Regions from separate parts of the Paenibacillus sp. FSL P4-0184 genome, predicted to be linked through region 4. Evidence: riboswitches for the same ligand, from Rfam matches in the RefSeq annotation. Region 4 holds a riboswitch; each other region holds the start of a gene.
What was found. Region 4 has a riboswitch for cyclic di-AMP ahead of MKY52_RS08615 (C40 family peptidase). Riboswitches for the same ligand answer to the same signal wherever they lie in the genome.
Positions count from the first base shown of each region.

Region 1: it holds a riboswitch for cyclic di-AMP, as region 4 does, so the genes downstream of both, MKY52_RS14030 (TrkH family potassium uptake protein) here and MKY52_RS08615 (C40 family peptidase) in region 4, are expected to answer to the same signal.
Region 2: it holds a riboswitch for cyclic di-AMP, as region 4 does, so the genes downstream of both, MKY52_RS06490 (hypothetical protein) here and MKY52_RS08615 (C40 family peptidase) in region 4, are expected to answer to the same signal.
Region 3: it holds a riboswitch for cyclic di-AMP, as region 4 does, so the genes downstream of both, MKY52_RS13600 (alpha/beta fold hydrolase) here and MKY52_RS08615 (C40 family peptidase) in region 4, are expected to answer to the same signal.

Region 1 is NZ_JBBORN010000001.1:3,198,551-3,205,889, forward strand. Features, by position in the region: gene dnaI (primosomal protein DnaI) at 1-224, shown strand, start outside; gene MKY52_RS14010 (YqzM family protein) at 380-535, opposite strand; gene trxA (thioredoxin) at 895-1,212, shown strand; gene uvrC (excinuclease ABC subunit UvrC) at 1,334-3,286, shown strand; gene MKY52_RS14025 (CPBP family intramembrane glutamic endopeptidase) at 3,393-5,078, opposite strand; cyclic di-AMP (ydaO/yuaA leader) riboswitch at 5,393-5,574, shown strand; gene MKY52_RS14030 (TrkH family potassium uptake protein) at 5,709-7,004, shown strand; gene MKY52_RS14035 (potassium channel family protein) at 7,018-7,339, shown strand, end outside.
Region 2 is NZ_JBBORN010000001.1:1,520,710-1,528,048, reverse strand. Features, by position in the region: gene MKY52_RS06510 (ABC transporter permease) at 1-268, shown strand, start outside; gene MKY52_RS06505 (hypothetical protein) at 303-494, shown strand; gene MKY52_RS06500 (hypothetical protein) at 644-1,096, opposite strand; gene MKY52_RS06495 (hypothetical protein) at 1,136-1,645, opposite strand; gene MKY52_RS06490 (hypothetical protein) at 1,662-2,153, opposite strand; cyclic di-AMP (ydaO/yuaA leader) riboswitch at 2,287-2,452, opposite strand; cyclic di-AMP (ydaO/yuaA leader) riboswitch at 2,873-3,062, shown strand; gene MKY52_RS06485 (hypothetical protein) at 3,253-3,669, shown strand; gene kdpF (K(+)-transporting ATPase subunit F) at 3,796-3,873, shown strand; gene kdpA (potassium-transporting ATPase subunit KdpA) at 3,886-5,562, shown strand; gene kdpB (potassium-transporting ATPase subunit KdpB) at 5,579-7,339, shown strand, end outside.
Region 3 is NZ_JBBORN010000001.1:3,096,776-3,104,114, forward strand. Features, by position in the region: gene MKY52_RS13585 (endo-1,4-beta-xylanase) at 1-441, shown strand, start outside; gene MKY52_RS13590 (Nif3-like dinuclear metal center hexameric protein) at 553-1,347, shown strand; gene MKY52_RS13595 (hypothetical protein) at 1,433-1,606, shown strand; cyclic di-AMP (ydaO/yuaA leader) riboswitch at 1,828-2,012, shown strand; gene MKY52_RS13600 (alpha/beta fold hydrolase) at 2,119-2,928, shown strand; gene selD (selenide, water dikinase SelD) at 3,085-4,143, shown strand; gene mnmH (tRNA 2-selenouridine(34) synthase MnmH) at 4,201-5,238, shown strand; gene MKY52_RS13615 (cysteine desulfurase family protein) at 5,290-6,402, shown strand; gene MKY52_RS13620 (exosporium glycoprotein BclB-related protein) at 6,500-7,339, opposite strand, start outside.
Region 4 is NZ_JBBORN010000001.1:2,010,183-2,017,521, forward strand. Features, by position in the region: gene MKY52_RS08605 (M1 family metallopeptidase) at 1-1,864, shown strand, start outside; gene MKY52_RS08610 (hypothetical protein) at 1,876-2,706, shown strand; cyclic di-AMP (ydaO/yuaA leader) riboswitch at 2,921-3,059, shown strand; gene MKY52_RS08615 (C40 family peptidase) at 3,113-3,541, shown strand; cyclic di-AMP (ydaO/yuaA leader) riboswitch at 3,901-4,042, shown strand; gene MKY52_RS08620 (C40 family peptidase) at 4,048-4,539, shown strand; gene MKY52_RS08625 (GNAT family N-acetyltransferase) at 4,795-5,280, shown strand; gene MKY52_RS08630 (c-type cytochrome) at 5,408-5,764, shown strand; gene MKY52_RS08635 (4a-hydroxytetrahydrobiopterin dehydratase) at 5,856-6,143, opposite strand; gene MKY52_RS08640 (hypothetical protein) at 6,371-6,664, opposite strand; gene motA (flagellar motor stator protein MotA) at 6,871-7,339, shown strand, end outside.

The DNA of each region.
Region 1 (7,339 bases), 1.2 Mb from region 4:
GGGCGCGTGATCATGTGCTTGGTGCGATTCTGAATTATCGGATGAACCGTAAGCCAACCTTCTATACCTCGAATTATCCGCTCGATGGATTGGAGAAACATCTTAGCTTTACAAGCAAGGATGGCGAGGAGATTTATAAAGGCCAACGTTTGATGGATCGTATTGCTCCTTTTGTGGATGTAATTCCACTGCATGGGGAGAATCAACGGGGGACGATTAGATAAACATAACCGTAACATTCAAAAGAGCAGCGATTCTCCTTTTATTGGAGGATCGTTGCTCTCTGTTTTTTCTTATTTACTCTCAAAAAACAGAAGCCGCCCCCTAAGTAGCATTCACTACTTTTGAGACGGCCTCTGTTTATATTGCGATGATTCCCTTACTCCGAAATGAACTTAATGATAACCATGCCGAAAAAGACAACGGTCATAAATGCAGTCATTCCGAAAAATCCATTCATTAAATCGCCTAGATCATTGCGGGGTTCTTCGTTGATATGTTCTCGTGGGTCCCGTGCTTGCGCGTTGACATCCATAGCTTCTGCCTCCTTACAGGGACAATGCCTGTATTGTTAAGAATGCAAATTGAGTTGACCATTATGAAATAAGTCATTGACATTTAATGCGCTTTCTTAGAGTATACCGAAAGGCTGGGGAGATTGTAAAGAAAAGAGTAACGTAAATAAAATTAGTTTGAGAGCAATATAATTGTATGTGATATATAACATATCCCTTAAAGATATGTTATACTGGAATTGTGTCGGTAAGTGGTAATTTGGTTATCATATTACATGAAACAATTTATTAACTTATATTTTCGGAGCAGCTTCCATAAACTAAGCTTTGGTTTAGAGTGGAGTAATGTTTCGTAAAACTTTAGAGGAGGAACAATATCATGGCTATCGTGAACGTGTCTGACCAAACCTTCAGTAACGAAGTGGAAGGTCAAGGTACTGTAGTAGTAGACTTCTGGGCTCCTTGGTGTGGTCCTTGTAAGATGATTGCTCCAATCTTGGACGAATTGTCCGCAGAACTGGGAGACAGCGTGAAGATTGCAAAATTGAATGTGGATGAGAATCCGGAAACGGCTTCCCGTTTTGGCGTGATGAGTATCCCAACCCTGATCTTCTTCAAAGACGGTCAACCGGTAGATAAAGTTGTGGGATTGAACTCCAAAGAATCCCTGAAAAATATCGTAGCTAAACATCAATAATTGTTAAATGCTACTGTTCGGGCCTCGGCCCTGCCGCTCAGCGCCTTCGGTTCATTCCGGAGGCGTTTTGTGTGCTGAATGCCAATTAATTATGGGTCCAATTTAGCTGGAGGGGATCATTTTGGACAATATCCGCAACAAACTGGCTCTATTACCCGACCTGCCCGGGTGCTATCTGATGAAGAATGAAGAAGGCACCATTATTTATGTGGGTAAGGCGAAGGTGCTTAAGAACCGGGTTCGCTCTTATTTTACAGGCAGTCATAATGGTAAAACTCAGCGGCTTGTCGCTAACATTGCTGATTTCGAATATATTGTTACGTCCAGTAACATGGAAGCGCTCATTCTCGAGTGCAATCTGATTAAGAAGCATATGCCGCGTTATAACGTACTTCTGAAGGACGATAAGACATTTCCTTATATCAAAATAACGAATGAAACTCACCCTCGGCTTGAAGTCACACGCCGGGTGATTAAAGATAAAGCAAAATATTTCGGCCCTTATCCTAATGGTTATGCTGCACAGCAAACGAAAAAGCTCCTCGATCGTATGTATCCGCTCCGTAAATGTGGCGTAATGCCAAAGGAAGTCTGTCTTTACTATCACATGGGCCAATGCTTGGCGCCGTGTGAGAAGGAAGTGCAGAAATCCGAGTATGAGCAGATTACGCAAGATATCGCTGCTTTTCTGAGCGGAGGTCATGATGCGGTTAAGAAGGATCTACAGCAGAAGATGCAGGAAGCTGCTGAGGAATTATATTTTGAACGGGCGAAGGAACTGCGGGATCAGATTATCCATATTGATGCATTGATGGAGAAACAAAAGATTAACACCACAGATACTAAGGATCGTGACGTATTTGGTTATGCGGTAGACAAGGGATGGATGTGTGTACAGATTCTGTACATGAGACAAGGGAAGATGATTCAGCGCCACTCCTCTGTCTTTCCGTTCTATGGGGAAGCCTACAGTGACTTTATGTCTTATGTGACGCAGTATTACAGTGATAATCCTGCTCTGCCGCAGGAGATTCTTCTGCCGGATGTGCTTGACGAGGAAGCAGTGGTTGATAAAGAAGCTAAACCGGCGATTGTCATTGCTGCTCCAGCCGAAGAAGATCTACAAAAGGGGGAAGATACCCCCGAATCGCCTGAAGAAGTTGAGGCCCGTGAAATGGCCGCTGCGGAAGCATCAGCAGCAGGTGTCGTTGATGCTGCAGGTGGCGCCTCTATTCTACAGGAGTGGCTCGGCACCAAAGTGCTAGTGCCACAGCGTGGCCTCAAGAAGCAGATGGTCGGTATGGCCTGCCAAAATGCTACAGTCGCAATCGACGAGAAGTTCCGGCTTATTGAACGAGATGAAGTACGTACCTCTGGTGCTGCAATGAGCTTAGGCGAGAGCTTGGGGCTCGAACGCTTAAGCCGGATCGAGGCGTTCGATAACTCGAATATTCAAGGGACTAATCCGGTTTCTGCGATGGTTGTCTTCATTGATGGCAAGCCTGCACGAAAAGAGTATCGTAAATATAAGGTTCGTACGGTGGTGGGTGCGGATGATTATGGAACGATGCGCGAGGTCATCCGGCGGCGGTATGAACGGGTGCTGAAAGAAAACCTGCCGATACCAGATCTTATCGTAGTCGATGGTGGTAAAGGGCAGATATCCTCAGCTATTGATATTCTGGAGAACGAGCTGGGGTTATTCATTCCGGTCTGTGGTCTCGTCAAGGATGATAAGCATAAGACGGCTCAGCTTTTGGTTGGAGATCCGCCAGAACCTGTCGCTTTGGCTCGGGATAGTCAGGAATTTTATCTGTTGCAACGGATTCAGGATGAGGTGCATAGATTCGCCATCACCTTCCACCGTGAACAACGTGGGAAGTCCATGGTTACTTCTAAACTGGACTCCATACCAGGTATAGGCGAGAAGCGGCGCAAGGCGCTGCTTAAGCATTTCGGATCGCTAAAGAAAATTAAAGAGGCCTCCATAGAGGATTTTAAATCACTTTCTATTGGCGAAAAGCTGGCTAGTCAAATTCTTGAGGCGCTCAAGGATGAAGAGCCAGCGACATAGGCATTCGAAATACTGGAATGATGTATACGTAAATATAAAAAAGGTGTCACAGCAGTTTTCTGCTGTGACACCTTTTTTTATTATAGGTTATCCACCCATTACTTCTTTAAATTACAGATGTAGGTTCAACCGGCTTAGGTTCTGATTTTTGCGGTGGATTAAACCGATAGACGATGTAGGCAACTATGAACGGCATGATAATCGCGAAGATACCAGCCCCTACATTCACGCTTTCCTTCATAAAGATCAGCGTAGCGCCCATCAGAATGCTGTCAAACACGACGTGACTGAACATGACGGCAATAAAGCCGTAACGAAGGAAAATATAGCTAAAAAGCAAACCGATCACCGTCAGCTCAATAGGACGGGAACTGATGGGATAGATCGGATACAGCGTATGGCCAAACGCCCAAACCAGCGTGGTGATCAGGCAAGCAATGAACGTGCTACGGAATACTTTTTTCAACATAGGAATTCCGAAAAAACGATAAATAGCTTCCTCGGATAAACCAGCGAGCCATGCAACGATGGGCAGCAGCCAAGCATATCTCATGTTGTAAGGAGATTGAGTAGCGTCAGTAGTGGACCAGTTCTGCAAGGTAAATGATAATACGATGAACATAAGAGTCTGCACCCCTAGCAGCACGAATGCCCAGACGTATCCAGCGCGGATACTATCCAAAACATATTTTCCATAGCCAGGCTCTTTAGCACGAGGCCATGGGTTCATCCCCTCTTCTTTTTTCCATAGGCCGTCCCCTCCAACTAAAGAAAAATAGAGCAGGGAGGACATTAGGAGGCTATATAAGGCATAAATGATGAACATAATGATGGAAGTTATCTGAGCCTCGAGTCCTTCGCTTGAGGATTCAGGGAGCATATTATAGGTGCTGATCATCATGATTACAAAATAAGCTGAGCTTAGGAATATTCCACGCTTAAAGGAGGTATGTTCTCTTCTAAGTATGCTGTAGATGAGTGCCAGAATTCCTAAAGCTAAAGTAGGCAAACCGTAGCCGAATAAAGTAAACTTTTCCGCGAGAGAGGTCTGGTCCTTTACATAGGAGGTATGCCAGGATGGAGCGGTGAATCCTGCTTTAAAGCTGGATACCTGTTCGCCAGTGAAATCGAAATAATAGTGTAGTAAGGATTCGCCGATCTGAACGGAACGATCTGTATACACGAGCCCGTAATTTCCCGTATTCGATTCAATTTGCAGCTTGGCGGGATTTACATCCCATTCCTGAAGCCAGGGACGGGCAAGATTTTCTTTTTGTGCAAGTGATAAGGTAGTACCCTTGTCCTCTTCTTTTGCACTGGTGGATACATTGTTTGGTAATCCGGTACCTGATCCTTCTGCACTTTGTTTGAAGGCGACAACTGCGCCAGTGTACATATTGAGGTCAACGGAGATCAGTGGCTCTTGTTCCTCTGAAGGACTAAGTGTTACACGAAAGATGTCAAAAGGATATCGTTGATCCAATTTCTTTTTTGTATAGTCCTCCAAAAGCTTCTCGCGGGACATATAACCATAAAAGGAAGAGTCCGTATCGTACAGTACATTCCACTGATCGGTTGGTGCTTTGGTGTAGTTCAGCTTTTGTTCTGCGAATGATATGGCTTTGTCGCTGGCTTCCGCCTTACTGATGACAGTAGTATCTTCCCCGGCAGGGCTATTTAGCACCGAGGGAGCAATCTGAAACATAATAAATAGAATAAGACCGATAATGCCCGAGATGATGAGCCTCTTGGAGAGGGCACGTTGCTGTAAGGGCTGGCCAACGGGATTCATGTAACGCCTCCTTGTAAACTGACAATGTTATGTTCCATTATAGTATTAGTGCCATGATAGTTACAAAAATCATCGTATATTCTTTTTATGGGTAATAGAGATATTATAGAATAGGTAACTGAATATATACCATGAATTTAAGGTGATTATTTCTTCATTTTTCATGAAAATCGATGCAATTGCAGGGAAAACACGGAAAAGTGATGAGAAAAGGCACTCCTAGTGGTACATCCTCTCCAAACCGCATTTTTCATATGAATCACCATTAATAGTGTCTTTGTGATTTATCGAAATAACATATATAATTTGTATGCAATTGTATATAGCCGAATTTCAGGTGAAAACGGGGGAACCATAAGAAGTAATGAAAAGATGATTATACGCCATAGGCGTTGTCTTTATTCATCAGGGGTGAATTTCGTTCTAGGAACGAATAGGGCAGCCTGCACAGTCCGAATCCGTCAGCTAACCTCGTAGGCTAATTTACTGCAGGAACCAAGGGTAGCATTGGTTTTCCAGTGCTTTTTTTGTTGGAATTCTTTAAATTTTGATAAGAGGGTGAGCGTAGTGGCTTCACAGTTTCGCAGGGTTTCTGAATCAAAGTTCCTGAAGCTCTCTCCGCCTCAGATTATGGTGCTTGGTTTTGCATCGATCATTCTGATTGGAGCCTTGCTGCTAATGCTTCCCATTTCGAGTACCAGCGGGAATGATGTTAGTTTTATTGATGCGTTGTTTACTGCAACATCGGCCACCTGTGTGACAGGACTTGTGGTGCTGGACACCGGGACGACATTCACCATTTTTGGGAAAACCGTAATTATGGTGCTTATCCAGGTGGGCGGCTTAGGGTTTATGACAATGGCGACCTTATTTGCCATGATGATGAAACGCAAAATTTCCTTGCGGGACAGACTGATCCTTCAGGAAGCAATGAACCAAGGCTCTATGGAGGGGATTGTTCGACTGATCCGGAGAGTACTTATTTATTCCTTGGTCATCGAAGGCTGTGCAGCGGTGCTTCTGTCCATACGCTGGGCGTTTGATATGCCACTTGGAAAGGCCATTTATTTTGGAATATTTCATGCGGTGTCTATGTTTAATAATGCTGGATTTGATATTTTCGGGGATTTCCGGAGTTTAACCGATTATGTATATGACCCGCTAGTGAACATCGTGGTGATGTTTCTGATTGTCTCTGGCGGTATTGGTTTTATTGTCATGTCGGATCTGGTGGAGTTTCGTGTCAAACGTAAATTATCTTTGCATAGCAAAGTTGTACTCTCCACCACTGCAGGGCTTATTCTTATCGGCGCTTTGGTTATTTTTATATTTGAATTTACGAATCAGCGCACACTGGGGAATTTAAATTTCGGCGGCAAAATATTATCGGCATTCTTTCAGTCCGTATCGCCCCGAACCGCTGGCGCCAACACGGTGGATATTGCCGGATTGCGGCAAGCCTCACAGTTCTTTATGGTTATTCTTATGTTTATTGGTGCATCTCCTGGATCAACAGGTGGCGGGGTCAAGACTACAACCTTTACGATTATGATTGGTGCAGTAATCGCGATGCTGCGCGGACGTGAAGATGTTGTACTGTTCCGTTATCGATTGGCGCAAGAGCGTATCTATAAAGCGTTGACGCTAACATTACTCGCTTTGCTATTGGTCCTCACGGTGTCGATGTTACTGTCCACAACAGAGGATAGTAATTTCTTAGCGATATTATTTGAGACGACCTCAGCTTTTGCCACAGTGGGACTAACCATGGGGCTGACACCTGAACTGTCTGTCTTCGGCAAGATTCTGATCTGTCTGACCATGTTTGCAGGTCGGCTAGGTCCATTAACATTAGTGTATGCGCTTGGACCTAAACAGGGTAAACCATTGTATAAGCACCCAGAAGGTAAAATAATTATTGGATAGGAGTTAATCCGAAATGAAAGCACAGCAATTTGTAGTAATCGGTTTAGGCCGCTTTGGCTCAAGCCTTGCACTTGAGCTGATGGAAATGGGCTACGAGGTGCTCGGCATTGATCACCATGAGGAGCGTGTGGAGGAAATGAGCGATCATCTGACGCATGCGGTAGTGGCTGATGCTACAGATGAAGGAATTATGCGCTCGCTCGGCGTACGGAACTTTGACTGTGGGATTGTAGCGATTGGCGACAATATGGAACGAAGTATTCTGGCGGCGATTTTGTTAAAAGAGATTGGAGTCAAGCAAGTGGTAGCCAAGGCGATCTCGATCCTTCATGGTC
Region 2 (7,339 bases), 490 kb from region 4:
TCCACTGTTCAGTATCTCTAATGCGGATACTCTGCTGGTTAAGGTAGCGAGTTATGTGCCTTTCACCTCTCCATTGACCATGCTGCTCCGAATTGGTGTTGGTGAAGTAGCGATCTGGCAAGTTATTGTATCATTAGCCATCCTGCTTGTTACCACGTTCATCTTTGGCTGGTTGGCTGCCAAGATCTATCGCACAGGCGTATTGATGTACGGCAAACGTCCAAGTATTAAAGAGATCAGAAAAGCGATGAAGGCTTACAAGATCTAAGTGGCTTCATATAAACTTTTAAGGAGTGGTAATCATGACTAAAAGTGAACAATACAATATGATGCTTTTAATGAGTTCGGTCTCTCTGGCTACGGTTAGTAGAATGCTCTCGACCAATGGGTCCACTTTAATGGATTTCACTCAGGGTGTATTGACTGGGATTGCCATGGTGGGGATGATTGCGGGATTGTGGATGTACGGTAAGGCGCGTAAGAGCAAAGCGTAATAGTAGGGAAAGGAAGCCGCGGCAGATGCCGTGGCTTTTTCTTTTTTGTGTATATATCGTAAAAGTTATTTGGAAGATAGTTGCGGACTCCAGGGCTCCTGAGTCCAATATATCCTCCGTACACTCAAATGTCGTTTCCTTTTGAGGGATTAGACAACGGATAGATTACCACTATGCAGCAAATCCACTTGAGCAGTCAGTTGCTCCCGCACACGCCTAAGCTGCGCTTTTAGTACAGGAACACTCTTTTGCAGAATGATGCTTATTTGAGGTAAAGATAGCTTTAGGCCATACCACATCACTTTTACGAGTTGTTCCTCCCAAGGCAATGCCTTGGCAGACAGGAGAGACCGGCGTGCGTAATAATCGGCGCATTGTCGGATACAAGAGCGGTAAGCTTCGATAGAGAATAGCTGGCTGTCGAAGCTTTTTTGACGGAATATTTTATGAAGCTCTTTAAAGGTACGGATAGTAACCTTCTCAGCTTCTGCTGATTGTTGTAACAACATGTAACTGAGCATATAGATATCATTCGTACACTTTTGAACACACTCTGCAAATATAGTTCTACGGGGGGATTCGGCAGGTAAGGGGTCAGGCATGATAAACACGATCCTTTCAGAATTGTTTATGGGATGAACCTATAATATAGAAAAGTAAGAAATGGATTTGTTGATAAGCTCGGCGGTATCAGGTTCTGGATAACTATGTTTTTGAAGCGCAACACTGGATGGTTTATAATATAGCCGCCCTCCTTTGGAATCTCTCCCACCAGCGACAGCTCTATACAGACGACCTTGCTCAATGTGCCCTGCCAAGGATTTACCCTGCAGCTTGGCTTTTAAATCCTGTAAAGCACCTTGCACTAGCTCAAACTGAGTCTGATCCCACTCTGAACCATGGGTACGTACTTTATCTATCGCTTCCTCTAGCCGGCAATGGTATATCATTCTGAGAAAAGAACTCCATTTAATAAGATCGAAGGTTTTGGTATTGGCAGAGATAAGACATGCTCCCCAGCTGCTACCTCCTTTACAGGTAAGTTTCAGGATGCCATAACGGCTGCCTTGATCAGCCTCCATTCCATAATGAATAGGCTCAGGTGAATCAAAGACGAATACTTCTATGCGAGATAGTCTTCGCTGGTCCATGACAGTTTTCTCCTCCTTAGGTTTCCAAAAGCTTAAGATCTACATGGTGAATGTCATTAGCCTTCTCTATACAGGCGAGCATTTCAGCTTCATTCTCACAGACTGCGGCATGCTCTAGCCATAGTCTGAATTTCTGTTTGCGTATAACGGATAAATGTAAGGGAAAGGTGTTGCGGGATCTCATTACGTACCAACCGGCTGCAACATCTTTCCACGGTTCCTTAAAAGCGGTGAGCCACGGAAAACGTTGGTGTGCTGACCAATCCTGCAGCTGTTGCTTTTCTCGGATACTTTTATATATTTCGTATATAATTGTTCGGTCCATACAGTATTCACAGGTAGATGGGCTGCTGAAATGGCGAAGTGATTCAATCTGCTTCTGACCAAAAGCATAGCCGACAATAGTTCTGTGATGATCCTCTTCGAACCACAACGCTCCAAAGCAAACATAATTTAGACTTATCGGCTCAAGTAGCCCTTGCTGAGTTCCCCAATAATAGTGTTTCATTCCTTTCACCCCGTCCAGCATGCTATCACCTTATAGAATCAGGTAACGCAAAAACCGCAGCAAGAGGAGGACCTCTGCTGCGGTTTTGGAATACAGGTATACACACACCTGTGCCAAAGCGTGGCGGATCAAGGGTCTCTCTCTTTACGCTTACGAGGTTAGCTGTCGGATTCGGACGGTGAGAGTCGCCCTACCTATGTGAGACTTGAACAGTCTCCTTCGGATTCACCCCAAGTAGGCCATGTGGCCTGATGGTTCCCCCGTTCCCTGCAAATACAGGAACTCAGCGTTGAATGTATTTTGTGAAATAGATTCAACCCGAATCATACTCTTTTCAAGGTGTTTCTGTAAAAACAGAAAGTGTTCTTTTGAGCGCGATTTAAACCAAATCCTGCCTACTACGACGGAAAAGGGAACCAAATAGGTATTTATTGCGAGTTATCGGGCTTCTTCCTCGCTTAATCTCGACTTCTTGTTTTCTTACCTATAAAGGCGATTTTTTGAGATTTCTACATTTGTGGTGAATAAAATCACATGGTATGCCCGTTTTTCGCTAATGGATTAAAACTCGAGTAAACAAGAGATATAGAGAGATTGGATATCAAGTAAGCGCTATCCAATACGAAAATAGTTTTTAATTTGCATTATTTTGGCATCAATCAGGTTTTACAATTCTTCCTGCATAAGGGTATGATTACTCCTGTTTCAACAACAATCGAATATTTGATCCGCTTAATTTCCGATAAGGAAAGCGGGGGAACCAACAATCGGCAGACGATGTGAGAGTCGGAAGCCGGTTATGGGGTGAATCCTGTAGAAGGTGCGAGTGAGCTCGCATCTATACAGGTAGGGCGACTCTCACCGCCCGAATCCGACAGCTAACCTCGTAAGCGTATGGAGAGAGGATGAGTGCAATGTGACCGCTAGCGAGCCACAGAGGAGAATCCTTTGTGGCTTTTTGCTGTGCTTTTTTAAGCAAAGCATTTATGGAAAACCTCACGAAGAGGTCGTTATATTCATCATTAGCGGTAGCTTTTCTTTCAAGATCATGGTGATCAAGCTCTGATCTTACAAGTAAAGCATTTGAGGAGAATAAGAGATGACAGATCAGAATGAATATGTACTGGTATGTGCGCCAACGAAGGCAGGCGAACATTTTATTAAGCTTCTAAAATTCAGAGGCATTAAGATGGCCGGATTGACCAACAACTTGCCTGAGAAGGCCCTACTCGAAGAGATGGGGATTGAACAAGTCGTTCTAGTTGATACCCGCCATCAGAATACTTGGTTTCGCCCGCCGTTCCCGGTAGGACGGGTATATCTGTTCGAGAGCAGCTTTACGTTATGCTGCCGCTACATTCAGATGTGCCGCACCTGGACGACACAGCCGATTTTTGTAATCACAAGCTCAATAAATCCTAGATTGGTCTATAAAAGACTTGGTGCAAGTTATGTAATCTATTCTCATAGTGGTGATGCTGATTTTCTAATCGATAAATCACCTCATCAAGGATAAAAGAAGGAGTGCGGGAGATATGATGGATCTGTATATGGTAGCTTCGTTAGCTGTAATTTACGGGTTGTTTTATGGATTTATGCGCTGGTGCGCAGGTGTAGTTGAGGATACAGGGAGGGATAAGTTGTGATTCTAGTAATCGCTGTTACCCTACTGTTGTTTGTATATCTGGTTTACGCATTGATTCATCCGGAGAAATTTTAAGGAGGGGCATTCATGGGCATTTTGCAAATAGTTGCTGTAATCGTAATTCTTATCTTGCTGGTTAAGCCGATGGGCACGTATTTATATTATGTATTTTCTAATGAACCGAACCGTACGGATCGATGGTTTGGAGGCATGGAAAAAGGAATTTATAAGCTGATCGGCCTGAAAAAACGGGACGGAATGTCTTGGAAGAAGTATGCGCTCAGCTTTGTGTTAACAAATATCGTATTGGTTACTTTCAGTTACATTGTTCTTAGATTGCAGCGGGGATTGCCGTTAAACCCGAATGGAATTACGGATATGGAACAGACGCTTTCATTCAATACAGTGATCAGCTTTATGACCAATACGAACCTGCAGCATTATAGCGGGGAGACGGGGCTTTCGTATTTTTCACAAATGGCTGTCATCACGATGATGATGTTCACATCTGCAGCGAGCGGATTTTCTGTTGCGGTTGCCTTTGTCAGAGGAATCACGGGACGGAAATCAGTCGGGAACTTCTTCGAGGATTTCGTCAAAGCGCATATTCGTGTGTTCATTCCGCTAGCTTTGTTAGTTTCATTGGTGCTGGTAGGACTGCATGTGCCACAAACGCTCAAGCCATCACTTGAAGTCACTACACTAGAGGGCCAAACACAACAAATTGCTATCGGTCCAGTAGCTTCTTTGGAATCGATCAAACATCTGGGCACGAATGGTGGCGGCTTCTTCGGGGCCAATTCATCCCATCCTTTTGAGAACCCTAATCCACTTACGAACGTTCTGGAGATTCTCTCTATGTGGATGCTGCCAGCTTCGCTCCCTTATATGTACGGATTGTTTGCCAAGAACAAACGTCAGGGCTGGGTAATTTTTACCGCAATGATGACCTTGTTTGTTCTGCTATTAAGCCTAAACTTCTATGCTGAATCAAAAGGTAATCCGGCGATCAATGCACTAGGAATCGAATCTTCACAAGGTAGCATGGAAGGTAAAGAGGTGCGCTTCGGCATACCGCAGTCTTCCTTGTTTACTTCAGTAACAACCGCAGCTACGACAGGTAGTGTTAACAATATGCATGATACGCTGACGCCGCTGGGAGGTATTACGCCTCTTGCATTGATGATGCTCAACAATGTCTTCGGTGGTAAAGGTGTCGGACTGATCAATATGCTGATGTATGCGATTCTGGGTGTCTTCCTGTGCGGTCTGATGGTCGGCAGGACACCGGAGTTCCTCGGACGGAAGATAGAGGCCAAGGAGATGAAGCTGATTGCCATTGCGATCCTTGTGCATCCGTTCATTATCCTTGTGCCAACTGCAGCTGCGTTCCTGACCGATTTGGGGCAAGGGGCGATTACGAACACTGGATTCCATGGACTCAGTCAAGTGTTATATGAATATGTCTCTTCTGCCGCGAACAATGGCTCAGGATTTGAAGGGCTTGCAGACAACACAACCTTCTGGAATGTCACAACCGGGATTGTCATGCTGCTAGGTCGTTATGTTTCTATTATCGCAATGCTGGCGGTAGCAGGTTCTCTGCTTCAGAAGAAGCCGGTTCCTGAGACGATTGGCACATTCCGCACAGACAATGGACTGTTTACGGGAATTCTGATTGGTACAGTAGTGATTATCGGTGCGTTGACGTTCCTGCCGGTCATTGTACTCGGCCCCATTGCAGAATATCTAACCTTACGGTAGGAAGAGGGAGAATAAGATGAGTACTGTAAAAAGAAAAAAGCTGCTGACGGGACCCATACTCCTAAGCGCTGTAAAGGATAGCTTTATAAAGCTTAACCCAGTAACGCTAATCAAAAATCCAGTCATGTTCGTGGTAGAGGTCGGTACGATCATTGTACTCCTCATGGTGCTGGCTCCTGGATATTTTAATGCAGAGCAATCGATAGGATTCAATATTACAGTGTTGTTCATTCTGCTATTTACAGTGCTGTTTGCGAACTTCGCTGAAGCACTGGCGGAAGGCCGCGGTAAAGCCCAAGCTGATTCGCTTAAGAAAACGAAACAAGATATCACTGCCAACAAACTGGTTGGAGGGTCGGTGAAAACAGTATCCTCCTCCGAACTGCGTAAAGGGGATATCGTCATCGTCAGTCAGGGTGAACTCATCCCTGGTGACGGTGAAGTGATTGAAGGGCTGGCTTCCGTAGATGAATCAGCGATTACAGGTGAATCTGCACCTGTAATCAAGGAAGCTGGTGGGGACTTTGGTTCCGTTACAGGCGGCACGCGGGTCGTCAGTGATGAGATCAAAGTCAGAATTACTAGTGATCCTGGTGAGTCGTTTCTAGATCGGATGATTTCCCTCGTTGAAGGGGCGAAACGTCAGAAGACACCTAATGAAATCGCGCTAAATACGCTTTTGATCAGTCTGACGTTGATTTTCCTGATTGTAGTAGTGACCTTGCGGCCGATTGCCACTTATCTAGGTGTTGATCTTGATATTCCCGTCATGATCGCCTTGTTGGTCTGTCTGATTCCGACAACAATCGGGGGGCTACTCTCCGCAATCGGAATAGCGGGTATGGACCGGGTGACCCAGTTTAATGTACTCGCCATGTCGGGTAAGGCAGTTGAGGCTGCCGGTGATATTAATACGATGATCCTAGATAAGACCGGTACGATTACCTTCGGGAACCGGATGGCGAGTGAATTTGTTCCTGTCGGAAATGAAACGGAAGCTGAGCTTACAGCATGGGCGGCCATCAGTTCCCTGAAGGATGAGACGCCTGAGGGACGTTCTGTAATTGAGCTGGCCAAGAAGCTGGAACGCAGCTATGACAGCAAGCTTGCTGAAGGTGGGGAATTCGTAGAGTTTAAGGCGGAAACTCGGATGAGTGGTATTGACCTGCAAGATGGACGCTGCGTACGTAAAGGTGCGGTAGACTCCGTGAAGAAATGGGTACAGTCGAAAGGCGGAGTCATTCCCGAGAACCTCGACAGTAATTCTGATGCTATCGCCCGGATGGGGGGAACCCCGTTAGCGGTTGCGGTAGACAATCGGATCTATGGACTTATTTACTTGAAGGATACAGTTAAGCCAGGCATGAAAGAGCGATTTGATGAGCTGCGGAAAATGGGGATCAAGACCATCATGTGTACGGGTGACAATCCGCTGACCGCAGCTACGATTGCCCGTGAAGCGGGTGTAGATGATTTCATCGCGGAAAGTACACCTGAGGATAAAATAGCAGTTATTCGCCGCGAACAGAACGAGGGCAAGCTGGTTGCGATGACCGGGGATGGTACAAATGATGCCCCTGCCCTTGCACAAGCTGATGTGGGCTTAGCCATGAATAGCGGCACTACAGCTGCTAAGGAAGCAGCAAATATGGTCGATTTGGACTCTGACCCTTCGAAGATTATTGAGGTCGTGGCGATTGGTAAACAGCTGCTGATGACGCGGGGTGCGTTAACAACCTTTAGTATCGCGAATGATATAGCGAAGTATTTCGCCATT
Region 3 (7,339 bases), 1.1 Mb from region 4:
ATCTATAAACTGGTGAAGTCGCTATTGGAACAAGGCGTGCCGATCCATGGCGTCGGATTGCAGGCACACTGGAATTTATACGATTCTAGTCTGGATGATATTCGTACAGCGATCGAAAAATATGCATCCTTAGGACTTCAGCTCCAACTGACAGAGCTGGATGTATCCATGTTCCGTTTCGATGATAGACGAATGGACTTAAAGGCAGTACCTGCTGATCTGCTCGAGCTTCAAGCAGATCGATATGAAGCGATGTTCGCACTGCTGAGAGAATACCGGGACGTGATTAGTTCGGTCACGTTCTGGGGAGCAGCGGATGACTATACCTGGCTGGATGATTTCCCTGTTCGTGGGCGGAAGAACTGGCCGTTCCTATTCGATGAAGGGCATAAGCCTAAGCCAGCTTTCCATCGAATTATCACCTCTGCCACGAAATCATAGAGTGGACAAGCTGCTCAAATAATGAACTGTGAACCCGTCCTTATATCGATTAAGGGCGGGTTATTTATACGTTGATAGATTAGTAGAGTAGATCTCAAAGGGCGGATTAAAGTGAGCGTGACAATTAGAACGATTCTGGAAGATTTAATAGGAGCTATGGAACAGATAGATGGGACTGTGGATACTCTTAAGCCGGGGAATCCAGAAATGGTGATTACAGGGATGGTTACGGCATTTTGCGCTACGCAATATGTTGTGGAACGAACGATTGCTATGAACGCCAATTTGTTGATCACACATGAAGGTGTGTTTTACAGTCATCATGAGACGAGCAAGTGGTTAAAGGATGACCCTGTGTCTCGCGCGAAACGGAGTTTGATTGAGCGTTCTGAACTGGCTATTTTTCGTTATCATGATTATTGGCATCGGCATCAACCGGATGGGATCATGGTGGGCTTGCTACGAGAGCTTGAATGGTCAGCCTATGTGGTTGAGCAGCAATCCACTGCTACAATCCTATCGATTCCAGCTATGACGGTAAGTGAAGCGGCTCTGTATATAAAAAGAAAGCTAGGCATCTCCTATGTACGTGCTGCCGGAGACCTATCCCAGATATGCAGACATGTGGGGATATTAGTAGGTTACAGAGGAGGTGGGACGATGGCTATTCCTCTTTTTAATCAGCACAATCTTGATTTAATTATTGCTGGCGAGGGCCCCGAATGGGAAACTCCAGAATATGTGAGGGATGCTGTCCACCAAGGCAGATTAAAAGCGCTGATTATGTTAGGTCATGCGGAAAGTGAAGCTCCAGGAATGAAATATTTAGCTGAAGTTCTGGCACAGAAATACCCAATGATTCCTACTTATTTTATTGCTGAACAACCGGTCTATCAGCTGGTTTAATTTCGTATAAACCGAAATGAAGAATAAATTTGCATATTATGGAGAAAATGATTGGAAACTAGGTCACTGAGAAAGGAGTGTTTCAATGGAAATTCCTTTGGAGGCTGATGAAGTGTTAAGTCGTATCAAAAAGCTTCAAACCGATGGAAGCTCGATCAGCAAAAAACAAGTGAAGCAAAGCGATCCTGATCTTATGAGAAGTGCGCTGTTCTTTTTTCCGAGCTGGGAGCATGCATTGAAAAACGCCGATCTGTTGTAGCCATATGATTGTATAACGAAGCCGAGTGGTTCAGGGATTGATCTCTGATGGCCGCTCGGCTTTTTTTAGATATATTGAGTAAACAAGAGCAAAAGAAAGAGAAAACGAAGTGTATGCTTAATATGAAATGAAAAGCATGGCTTTCAACATTATTTTGCCCACGGCTCAACTTTACAAGAAACCTTACACGGAGTATGATTCATCACATAACTGACAATTACATAAGAAGTCCGCTTAATTTCCGTTAAGGAAAGCGGGGGAACCAACAACTGGGAACCAGTGTAACAATCGGTACTAGTTATGGGGTGAATCCTGTTCCAGGTGCATAAATGCATCCATGCAGGTAGGGCAACTCTCACTGCCCGAATCCGACAGCTAACCTCGTAAGCGTATGGAGAGAGGATGAATGGCGTATTTGATGATGAATAGCCACAGAGAATCCCTCTGTGGTTTTTTGCTGCGTTAAAAAGCAGATATAGTTGTAGAACCTATCTATGAAAGAGGTGTTAACTTTGCCTATTGCTAAACTGAATGGAACTTCGCTCTATTACGAAATCAATGGAACAGGGACTCCGGTTGTGTTTATCCATGGACATGGATTAACACATAGTATGTTCAAGCCACAATTGGAGTATTTTTCTGATAAATATAAAGTGATTCTGTGTGATTTACGGGGGAATGGCAAATCAGGTGAACTACTGCAGGCCCCAAATGAGATTATTGAAACCCAATGTCTAGATATAATTATGCTATTGAATGATTTGGGTATTCGTGAGGCTGTTTTTGTCGGGAGTGCCTATGGGGGGCTCGTCGTTCAACATATTGCGAAACAATATCCAGAGCGAGTAAAAGCGATTGTTGTCGCGGATAGCTTTTGTAGAAGTCAGGCGTCAACGATAATCGGTAAAATCCAGCTTATGGCTGCTTATTGTAGTTGGTTAATGTATTACGCTCCAAGTGAGCTTGTACTGCCTTCGATTCGTATGATGTACCGGGAACGCTGGAATCTGGCTTATAACGAGATTAGAAGAGGACTTCTCGATAAACGTCCACGGGAATTGTATCGGCAAAGGCTGGCTACGAGCCATGTGGATTACACTAGATGCTTAAAGTCTTTTAAGCGTCCCGCCTTATGTATTGTAGGTGACTTTAGTGAATTTGGAGTTAATTGTATGAAGGATATGGTGTCTCAGCTGCCACATGCTCAGTTAGTGATCATCCCTAACGCATTAGATCCTAGTAATCTGTGTCAGCCGGAGAAATTTAATGCTATACTTCAGCGGTTTTTGGAGAAACAGCAGGAAACTCAGCAGATTAGTTGATCTTAGTGGTAAGTGAGAAATGAGGGGCGTCCCATAGCCGGGGAGTATGTACTGGCTACGGGGCGTTCTTCTGTATGTCTGTATTTTGTACAATGCTGTCTACTGATGTAAGATTAAAGATATTCGAGATTAACTATCTAAAGGAGCTGAGTCATGATGTCTCAAGCCGAAACCATAAAATTGACCTCATTATCTTCAAAAGGGGGCTGCGGCTGCAAAATCGGTCCCGCCGATCTCATGCAGGTTATTCGCAGTCTACCACCAACCGTTCCTAATCCGGATCTACTTGTAGGTCTGGATACCAGTGATGACGCTGGGGTATATCGATTAAGTGATGATCTAGCGTTAGTGCAAACTGTTGATTTTTTCACGCCGATCGTGGACGACCCTTATTCCTTTGGGCAAATTGCAGCAGCTAATGCGTTAAGTGATATTTATGCTATGGGCGGCAAGCCGCTTACAGTGCTTAATATTGTGGCCTTCCCTATTTCTGTTTTGGACAAAAGCATTCTCGGTGACATTTTGCGCGGTGCAGCAGATAAAGTGCAGGAAGCAGGAGCAACGCTTGTGGGCGGACATTCCATCGACGATAAAGAGCCTAAATTTGGATTGGCCGTTACGGGCCTTGTGCATCCGGACAAAGTAAGAACGAATGCAGGTGCGCAGGTAGGAGACAAGCTGATTTTGACTAAACCTATCGGTGTGGGCATCTTAACGACTTCTATTAAAAAGGATCAGCTATCCCCAGAAGAAACTACACGCCTTACGACAGTAATGTCTACATTGAATAAAAAAGCGGCTGAAATCATGGAGCCCTATGATGTACATGCTTGTACAGATGTTACCGGATTCGGGTTGCTTGGACATGCCTCGGAAATGGCAAAAGGGAGTAATCACGGACTGATTATTCGTCAAGGCGATGTACCGATGCTGCCAAGAGTAAGAGAGCTCGCGGAGCAGGGCTTTGTTCCAGGCGGTACTAAAAATAACTTTGCCCATTTGGAGGGCAGTATTCTTTATCCGGAAGAGATGGACCAATTAAGCCGTTATATTCTGTGTGATGCTGTGACTTCCGGTGGACTGCTGATTTCTGTTGCTCCTGAACAAAGTGAGGATTTGCTAAAAGAGTTAGTAGATGCAGGTGTGGAAGCGGCATTGATCGGAGAGGTAACGGAAGAACATCCGGGTCAGATTGTAGTTATAGCTGCGCAATAACGCTGTAGTTCAGCTTAGAGGCGACCTAAGAAGTTAGCCACCAGAGGAGAGAGCGCATTGTTTCAGGATATTACACTGGAAGAACTAAGAGTGTTAAAGAATAAGAAGCAGATCACCGTTATCGACGTTCGATCTCCTTCTGAATATAAAGATTCGACATTGCCAGAGAGCTTGAATATTCCTTTTTTTGACGATGAGGAACGAGCTGAAGTAGGTACATTGTATAAACAGACAAGTGTGCAGGCTGCGAAAGAACGCGGTTTGGAGATTGCTGCGGCGAAGCTACCTTCCTTTGTCAAAGAATTTGCTGCGATTCAAGGGGACAAGGCTGTATTCTGCTGGAGGGGAGGTATGCGCAGCCGTACAACTGCGACCGTACTTTCTTTAATGGATATTCACGCTTACCGATTGATTGGCGGCTATAAAGCTTACCGTAAATGGATACTCGATGAACTGGAGTCCTATGAATTCAAGGCGAAGCCTTATGTCATTCATGGAAATACGGGTACAGGTAAAACAAATCTGCTGCACCGCCTGAAGGCACAGAGCTATCCTGTTTTGGATTTGGAAGGAATGGCAGGTCACCGCGGTTCTATCTTTGGCGAGATCGGACTTCATGCAAACAATCAAAAAACGTTCGATAGTCTCCTTATGGAGGAATTAATTAAGCTTGGGGATGCTCCTTATGTACTGTTTGAAGCGGAGAGCAAAAAGATTGGGAAGGTCGTAATGCCCCCATTCATGGCCGAGCAGAAAGAGATTGGAACACAGATTTGGATTGAGATGCCACTACAAGCCAGAGTGCAGCAAATCCTTGAGGATTATCGACCAGAAGAATATAAAGAACAGTGCATTTCAGCATTTCGAAGTATCAAATCGCGAATTCATATCCCCATTGCGGCGGAAATCGAGCGTTGCTTGCAAGCTGATATGTTCGGAGAGGCTGTTGCGCTGCTGTTAGAATACTACTATGATCCTAAATACGATTATACGTCTACTCAGTATGAAGGTATTGAGAGAGTTACCTTTAAGGTGAACAATTTGGATGAAGCTGAGGCTGCGGTGATCTCTTTTTTAAGTAATCAGAAGGTATAAGCTTTATGTATCGTAAAGTATGAGGGGTTTAGAGGAGGCTCGGATTAACAAATGATCTATTTAGACTATAACGCTACAACACCTGTAGATAAGGAAGTAGCAGAGGTTATGATTCCTTATCTTTATGGTCATTTTGGCAATCCTTCAAGCAGTCATTCTTTGGGACAAGAAGCTAAAGTCGGAATCGAGCGAGCAAGAACACAGGTGGCTAATTTCCTGAATTGTACGCCGGGTGAGGTGCTTTTTACAGGAGGGGGCAGCGAGTCGAATAATACCGTCATCAAGGGCGTGGCCCAAACGTATCGACATAAAGGCAATCACATTATTGTGTCTGCTGTGGAGCATCCTGCGGTAATTAAACCGTGTCAGTATCTGGAGCAGTTGGGCTACACGATTACTTATGTACCTGTTGACGCGTATGGAATGGTGCAGGTAGATGATGTGAAAAATCAGCTTACAGACCAAACTATGCTAGTCTCGATTATGCACTCTAACAACGAAACGGGCACGATTCAGCCGATCAAAGAAATAGCCGAGGTCTGCCATGAACGGGGTGCCCTTATACATACCGATGCTTCGCAGTCCGCTGGAAAAGTAGAGCTTGATGTGGCTGAGTTAGGGGTGGATTTTCTAACGCTGGCAGGCCATAAATTATATGCGCCAAAAGGGATTGGAGCATTGTACATCCGAGAGGGCATTCACATCGAGCCATTAATTCACGGAGCGGGTCATGAGCAGGGGAGACGTGCCGGAACGGAAAACACCCCTTATATTATTGGATTAGGAAAAGCCTGTGAGCTTGCTACGGACTTTGCTTCCAGAGAGCGTGTGAAAGAAGTAGCCGATTATTTCTACGATAGATTGCAGAACGCATTTGGCGACAGAATTCACCTGAATGGTCATAGGGATAAACGATTGCCCAACACGCTTAACGTTAGTTTTCTTGGAGCGGTGGGTCACGAAGTGATTGCTTCGCTGGAAGATGTGGCTGCCTCAACAGGTTCAGCTTGTCATTCTGGAGAAACATTGATTTCACCTGTTCTAAAGGCAATGAATGTCTCAGCATGTATTGGGCAGGGAGCGGTTCGTTTTAGTGTGGGACGATATACGACTAAAGCGGAGATCGATGAGGTTATCGGTAAGCTAAAGAACAGCGGCTTCTAAATCCGAAAGATTAGAAAGCTAATGCATCATTAATTTTCAACAAAAGCATTTGTCACTCCTTTAGTAGAGAGGGCAGATGCTTTTGTTGTATTAGTGATTATACGATAGTAAAGCCAGCACTTGCATAACCAGTGACTGTATTTACAAGGGTAAGACCTGTAGCAGTGGCTGAGAATACCATAAGAAGGCGTGTCTGAGGTGTTACAGTGAAATTGATACCATTCGTAATTCCGCTGACAAAAGTTCCTAGATTAATAGTACCAGTGATAGATGGAAGTGGTACTATTGCGCCTGGAATAGGAGTAAATGTGTTATTTGGTGTGGCCGATTGGTACAATTGCGCTGTTACATTTATCGTAGTACCAAGAAGCGATAAAGCAATGGTATTACTGAAGTAAGCAGCAATAGATGTAATCACTCCTGAACGAGGAACCGACATGGCAAAGTTGATAAGAGGTCCAAGAACAGTACCTGTCAAATCAATATTTCCACCAACAAGAGAAATGCCAGTAGCTGAATTTCCGAAGCCTATGAGGCTTGTTGTTCCAACCAAACCACCTAAAACCGTGGTCATAATAATAGGTCCTCCAGATGCTAGCGGAATGATTGCGCCATCACCGGTTGCCCCAGTAACTCCGGTAACCCCAGTAACTCCTGTAACTCCGGTAACCCCCGTAGCTCCAGCAAGCCCGGCAGTACCCGTAGCCCCCGTCGGGCCAGCAAGCCCGGCAGTACCCGTAGCCCCCGTCGGGCCAACAAGCCCGGCAGTACCTGTAGCGCCCGTCGGTCCAGCAAGTCCGGCAGTACCTGTCGCACCCGTCGCGCCAGCAATTCCAGCAGTACCTGTCGCGCCCGTTGCGCCAGCAATTCCAGCAGTACCTGTCGCGCCCGTTGCGCCAGCCAGCCCCGCAGTACCTGTCGCGCCCGTTGCGCCAGC
Region 4 (7,339 bases):
CGGCATAGCTCCTGCAGCTGCACCACAACAGACACTGCCTGAAAGCGCCCCCGTTCCAGCAGAAGAGGCATTAAGTCAACGAGTTGTCGAGTATCACATCGATGTTCAGCTTGTTCCTGATACAGAAACCTTAATCGCTTCTGAGACGGTAACCTGGACACACCCCGGTGTAAAACCGGTAAGTGATCTATATTTTCATATGTATCCAAATGCTTTTGCTTCATCAGATACTACCTTTATGAAGGAGTCCGGAGGAACGCTCAGAGGTGACACCATGCCAGAGAACGGCTTCGGAAGCATGACTTTAACCGATTTGCGCACAACAGAAGGAACATCACTAATGCAAAGAGTGCAATTTGTACAACCCGATGATGGTAACGTCAACGATAAGACACTCCTAAAGGTACATCTCCCACAACCGGTTAATGGTGGAGAAAGTGTCACGCTTAAACTCCAGTACGAGGTCCAGCTCCCCAAAATATTTGCCCGTATGGGCGCATCAGGCAATTTCGTGATGGCTGGGCAATGGTTCCCTAAACTTAGTGTATACGAGCCTATGGGCACACGCGGGGTTAAGGAGGAAGGCTGGGATTTGCATCAGTACCACGGCACCTCTGAGTTTTACAGCGATTTTGGCATCTTTAATGTAACGATTGCGGTTCCTTCCGACTACACGGTAGCTGCGACCGGATTTCCTGTGAAGAATGCCAAGCTAAAGCAAGATCAGAAAATATATCAGTTCTACGCTGACGATGTCCATGACTTTGCGTGGGCGGCATCCCCTGATTTTACAGTAGCCGAAGAAGCCTTCTCTACGCCAGAAGTGCCTGGTGTACGGATTAAGGTGTATCTCGATCCATTACACAAAGACTTAAAGGAACGATACCTTCAGGCCGCTAAGGCAGCTCTGACCTACTTCAGCAAATGGTATGGTCCTTATCCCTACTCGACTCTGTCTATTATCGTTCCGCCTAAGGAGGGGAATGGGGCTGGAGGAATGGAGTATCCAACACTCATTACAGCGTTTGGAGCCACAGACTCTTCTCCTGACACCTCACTTGAAAGAACCGTCGTTCATGAAATTGGCCATCAATACTTTTACGGCATGGTAGCCAGCAATGAATTCGAAGAGGCTTGGCTAGATGAAAGCTTCACTTCTTATGCTGAAGACAGACTCATGGAGCAAGAATATGGCATCAAAACGAATCTCCCTCTTCAGTCCAGCTTGGTGACCAAATCAGAGCCGCTAAATTTAGAGACATGGAAATATGCCGGGGCAGAATCCTATAGCCGGAATGTGTATATTCGCGGAAAGCTAGTACTTAAGGATATTGAACGCCAAGTAGGGACTAAGGCAATGAACAGCATCATGTCCACTTACGCACGTAAATTCCGTTTCCAGCACCCCACTACGTCTGATTTTCAAAAAGTCATTGAGAAGGTAACCAAAAAATCATGGCAGCCTTATTTCGAAGATTATATTTATGGTGGTGGTGCTCCTGATTTCTCAATAGATACGATTACGATTAAAAAGAATGGCAACAGCGATGCTCAGAGCTATGAATCCATAGTAAAGATTACAAACAAAGGGAGCCATTACGTTGACGTTCCCATTAAATTCACATTCGCCGATGGCTCTGCTACAGAGCGGGTCTGGAGCGGTGAAGGAGCAGAGACTACATTCCAATTGTTAAGCGATAAGCTTCTTCTCTCTGCTGAGGTTGATCCTGAGCATACCATTCTGTTAGAAAACAAACATCTTAATAACTTCAGACTGGCGGAAATAGAGCCCAAAACGCTCTCCCGCTGGACATTAAGTGTAACTAAACTAGTTGAAACCGTGCTCGGAACTCTTGTCTGGTGAGGTGAATGATTGTGAGAACATCGATAACCCGCGGCTGGCAAAGCATGAAGGAGCAATTTTATATTCTGATTCTGCTCTTCATCTACCGACTGCTCTGGGGCTACTTTATGTACGGCTTCATCCGATCTGCTATCGTTCCAATTCTACTACGTTATCCAGATAAAGACGCTGGAGGCAGCGGAATGGGCAGACTACTCTATTATGTCGAAGGGCAGTTCAGCTTGAACACAGATCCTGCGATACGTACTTGGTTATGGATGTTCCTAGGGCTTGTTGTCTTACGACTGCTACTCTCCCCCTTCATAAGGGCAGGATTACTGCATGAACTCCATCAGGAGCGAAAAGGAGAGCGTGGCCTGTTCTTTTTTCCCGGTATGAAGCTTTATGGATTTCCAGTGTTTATCTTCAGTCTAATCGAATGGGTGCTGGCTCTACTTCCGTTATACTGGCTTGCTCCAAAAATGTACGGGCTATTCTTGTCCTCCTTTCTGAACTACTCTTTGTTACTTCATCTAGTTCCATACGTATTGGCATGGCTTATATACATCTTTATCGTGCGCCTGTTCCTTCTATATATGCAGTTTGGTTATACCAGCGGCACGGGGATGTTCTCCTCCTTATTCATTTGCTTGAAGTCGCTGATTCCGGCAATAGGAATTTCAATCATACTTGGTGCAGCAGGCCTGATCCTTTTGCTAGTGTGCGGACTAACGGGTATCTTCTGTCCTGGCCTACCAGCACTTCTTATTCGTCAACTTTCATCACTGCCCTCAACACTCTTCAAAATGTGGGGAATTTCAGCTCAATATCATCTATGGCAAAGTAAAGCATTTCCACAATAATTTGAAACATTACAGAACATAATATAAGAGTCCCGGTTCCTGAATCAGGAGCTGGGACTCTTTCGCGTTATAGACAATTTATGAGGATTTGCAAAATCGTAAAGACTTTGTTACAATAAGTCCTGTTCCATTGGTAACAAGTTTGTAATCATTTGAAACGATTTCTACATAACTTCATGTATTTGTCGTAGTCATGTCGATAAGTCACTATCTGGTGCATAAAACGCCGAATTCCTTGCACCGGGAAGTGGGGGAACCATATTTTGGGTGAATTGATCTCGCTTTGCAGTGATCATAGGGGAACCTTCTACCGAATCCTTAAGCTAACCTCACAGGCATTGGAAGGGGTACAATTTTTTTGAAGAATTTAAGAAAAGCATGCGTCGCTGCGGCGCTAGGACTTGTGATGGCGTTCTCTATTGGTGGAGGAAGTGCCTTTGCAGATTCTAAGATGGACAGTGTTATTTCAAAGACAATTGGAGTTGCCTATAAAACCGGAGGCACTAGCACTGCCGGGTTTGACTGTTCTGGATTTACTACGTATGTATTCAAGAAGGTGGGTCTTTCTTTGCCCCGTACTTCAAAAGCTCAATATAATGTCGGAACTCCTGTAGCCAAAAGTAAATTACGTTCAGGTGACCTAGTTTTCTTTAACACATTGGGCAACGGCGTATCCCATGTCGGCATTTATGTTGGAAACGGAAAATTCGCACAATCATCATCTTCATATGGCGTGACCATCACTTCACTTAGCCAGTCCTACTGGGCCAATCGCTACGTTGGTGCTAAAAGAGTAATGAGTACTTCCTCATATCAAGCTATAGCCTACGATTAATACTTCCCCACAACTATAACCTCACAATTACATTATATAGACCTGGGTTTGATTATTGACTTAATCGAATCCAGGTTTTCTTTTGTCTTATTATATTCTTTACACCTCTAGAACGGACTTTAAACACTTTTATTTGATAAAAATTTCAATAAATATAAAAATTAGTTTAATATTATCGCTTACATATGCATTTTGTCTTTAAAAAAACGAATTTTTCTGCATGATTATGTTAAAAACGATTGCCAAGCGGCACTCTGTTTGTTACAATAACTGCAGTAAGATTTTAGTAACATTTTTGTAATCATTAAGTTGTTATTTACAAAGGTTTTGTCATGTATTGATTACAAGCTATTCCTAATCAACAGTATCAGCCGAGTTTCCTAACTATTAGGAAAACGGGGGAACCAACTTTGGGTGAATTGACCTCCATTTTTAGAGGGGTCATAGGGGACCTTCAACCGAACCCTTAAGCTAACCTCGTAGGCATCCGGAAGGGGTATAAACTTTTGAAGAAGAAGCTAGCAGCAGCAGTACTTAGCTTTTCCATTATTTTCACCATCGGAGCAGGAAGCGCTTTCGCGGATTCCAAAATGGATAAAGTGATCGACAAGACCATCGGAACTAAGTACGTATCCGGCGGCATCTCCACAAATGGATTTGATTGCTCCGGATTTACAATGTATGTATTTGATAAAATTGGTATAAACCTACCACACCAATCAGGTTCCCAGTATCAAATGGGTACTGCTATCTCCCAAGATGATTTAAGATCTGGAGATCTTGTATTCTTCAATACAAGTGGTAAGGGTGTCTCCCATGTTGGTATTTATGTCGGTGAAGGCAAGTTTGCACACGCATCTTCCTCACGCGGTGTAACGATTAGCTCCCTGAGTGATAGCTACTACGTGAAACGCTACATCGGTGCTAAACGAATTATGAGCACGGATGCTTATCATTCTGTTGCTTCTGAGACAGAAGATAATGATGATGTTCAATAAGTAAATCGTACATAGGCTCTTTTCCAAGATGTTGATTCTTGGAGAAGAGCTTGTTTTTTGTCTTATTTAGTATTTACCCCTCTCAGAATTTGTAAAACAATAATCCTCATAAATTTCTGAGTCGACCATGCCTCTTTTTGTATATAATTAGTTACAAGCATAAACGCCTTCGATGTCCTTATAAGGACCATAAGTATTTTAAGCTAGAAATATAAGACATTTAAAGTTCCCCCGTGAAAGGAGGTCCTTGACCTTATGATAAATCCCTCTGTTACTTTTCATGTAGCGCCTATGGAGACCAGTCACGCGGAAGAGATTTGCAACTGGGATTACACTGCCCCTTATAATATTTACGGCTGGATGCCGTGGGAGCAAATGCAGGCTCTTGGAATCGAGTTCGGTGACCCTCAGCTACGGAATGAGCAATATGTCTCCATATTAAATGGGCAAGGGATTTTGTGTGGATTCGCGCAGTTGTTTCCAATGGAAGGTGTTGTTCGCTTGGGGATTGGTATGCGCCCTGATCTATGCGGTCAAGGTCTAGGAAAAATATTCATGGATGCAATCGTGCAAGCAGCCCTGCTTCGTTATCCTGGGCGTGAGATTGATCTAGAGGTATTGACCTGGAACCAGCGGGCGATCCGAACTTACCAAAAGTGTGGATTTACGATTACCGATACGTATGAGCGCCTAACCCCCACAGGAAACAAACCTTTTTATTGCATGGTCTATGATAAATAATATTAAATTCAATATTTTTCAATGATTTGATGGCTTTATCGTTCATTTTTTTGTCACAAACCCTATGATAACGCTTCACCTTGAGCTATAATGTAGGGAGCAGCTTACATAGAAGGGACGAACTGGGATGCAGAAATGGATCATGAGCGGTTTGTTTTTTGCCGCCTGTGCCTTTGCGGTAGTACTTATGTTTACACTTCCAGGTAAAGAAGAGGTAGCTGAACAGAATAAGCCGACGATGCCGGAAGTCCAATTGGATGCGGCAAAGGCCGAAGCAACCGTGAAAGCCAGCTGTATCACCTGTCACGGCGATCAGCTTCAAGGTGGAGTTGGACCCAGTCTTCAAAATGAAGGCGGTCAGCATGATGCTGAAGAAATCTACAGTATCGTCACTAAAGGACGAGGTCAAATGCCTTCCTTTAAAGAAAAGCTAGCCCCTGAGGAGATTGCAAACGTCGCCCTCTGGCTCTCAGAGAAAAAGTAACAGTAACTACTACCTAAGCAACTAAAAACGCCCGTGCCAGAAGATAGTTCACTATCTGCGCACGGGCGTTTATTTATGAGTTTAGGTGACACTAACGATTTTTCTCAAAGGCTTCATTAAATTCATGTGCCTCTCGAATATCTAGAGCTGTAATACCGTCTTCCTCATTTGATTTCAGTCGTAAAGTCACTGTCTTATAATCAATCGTAATATGTGGATGGTGATCAAAGGCTTCTGAAATGGTGGCTACTTCATCAACGAAAGCAATACCCTTCATATATTGACTGAACATATATTTTCGCACCATGGTATTCTCTTCCAGCTTCCAACCTTCCAGCTTGCTGATCTGCTCACGCAGTTCTTCTTCGGTAAATAACAATTCGTTTCCTCCCTTACTAAAAATTGCAGTAAAATCCGCAGGTCCCTTTACTCGTCTTATTCGTTAAACAAAACATCCCTTAGCTTCTGAGGTCCAAGGGATGTGCCAGGATAAAGGCAATATTTTCGATTAAATGTATTCAAGAATCCCAGCGATTATAACTCGGCTACACCAATTTTAACACGGGCTACTAACTACGGGCAAATTACGCCCCGCGCCCCCTCTTCTTAAATCAAAACAACAGAGGCTAAATCCTCTTCTCCGACTAAAATATTAATGCGGTGCGTGTCCTTATCGTAAATGATAACGCCGCTCCCCACCTCAATCATAGGTTCATTACCCAGCGCGAAGAAAAGATCCTCAGCCAGTGCCTCCCATACCTCCATCTTGGATTCCTGCGGCAATTCTTGCCACTCTTCCGGATCCATTTCAAAAAATAAGTACCCATCGGAAATTCTTCCGACAGCCTCAGTCAAATCCGTTAGGATTTCACCGTAATCTCTACCATGCTTTACACCCACATGTATCACTCCGTTTTCTCCACAGATGAATAATTACTTACCTTATCCATTATAGCCGAAAAAATGACTTCACAAAAAACGGAATGATGTCGATAAATAAGAATATACGTTATTCGGTTTCGAACAGAGTGCCTTGCCGCTGTTTCAAGGATGATATACGCGGCTTTGTCGGAACACATCTTATAATCTCATGGACGAGGTGCATAATGGAAATTTCAACAATACTTGGTTTAATTTTTGGTCTAGTTGCAGTTATTTGGGGTATGATCCTCAAGCACGCTCCTCTTCACGCTTTAGCCACACCTGCTGCTTACGTTATTATCTTAGTGGGTACGGCAGCTTCCATCTTTATGGCCTTTCCGTTCTCGGAGGTCAAGAAGATTCCAAGTCTGTTTAAAATGATTTTTGTCAAAAAGAAATTAATCAGTAAATCCGAATTAATTACTATGTTCATGGAGTGGGCTTCTATTACACGGCGTGAAGGTCTGCTGGCTCTTGAGTCGAAAGTCGATGAAATAGAAGATAACTTCCTCAGAAATGGCATGCGGATGATTATTGATGGAAATGATCAGGATTTTGTCCGCGATGTTCTCATGGAGGACATCCACGCCACAGAGGATAGACATAAAGCAGGCGCACTCATTTTCTCACAAGCAGGTATGTATGCTCCTACAC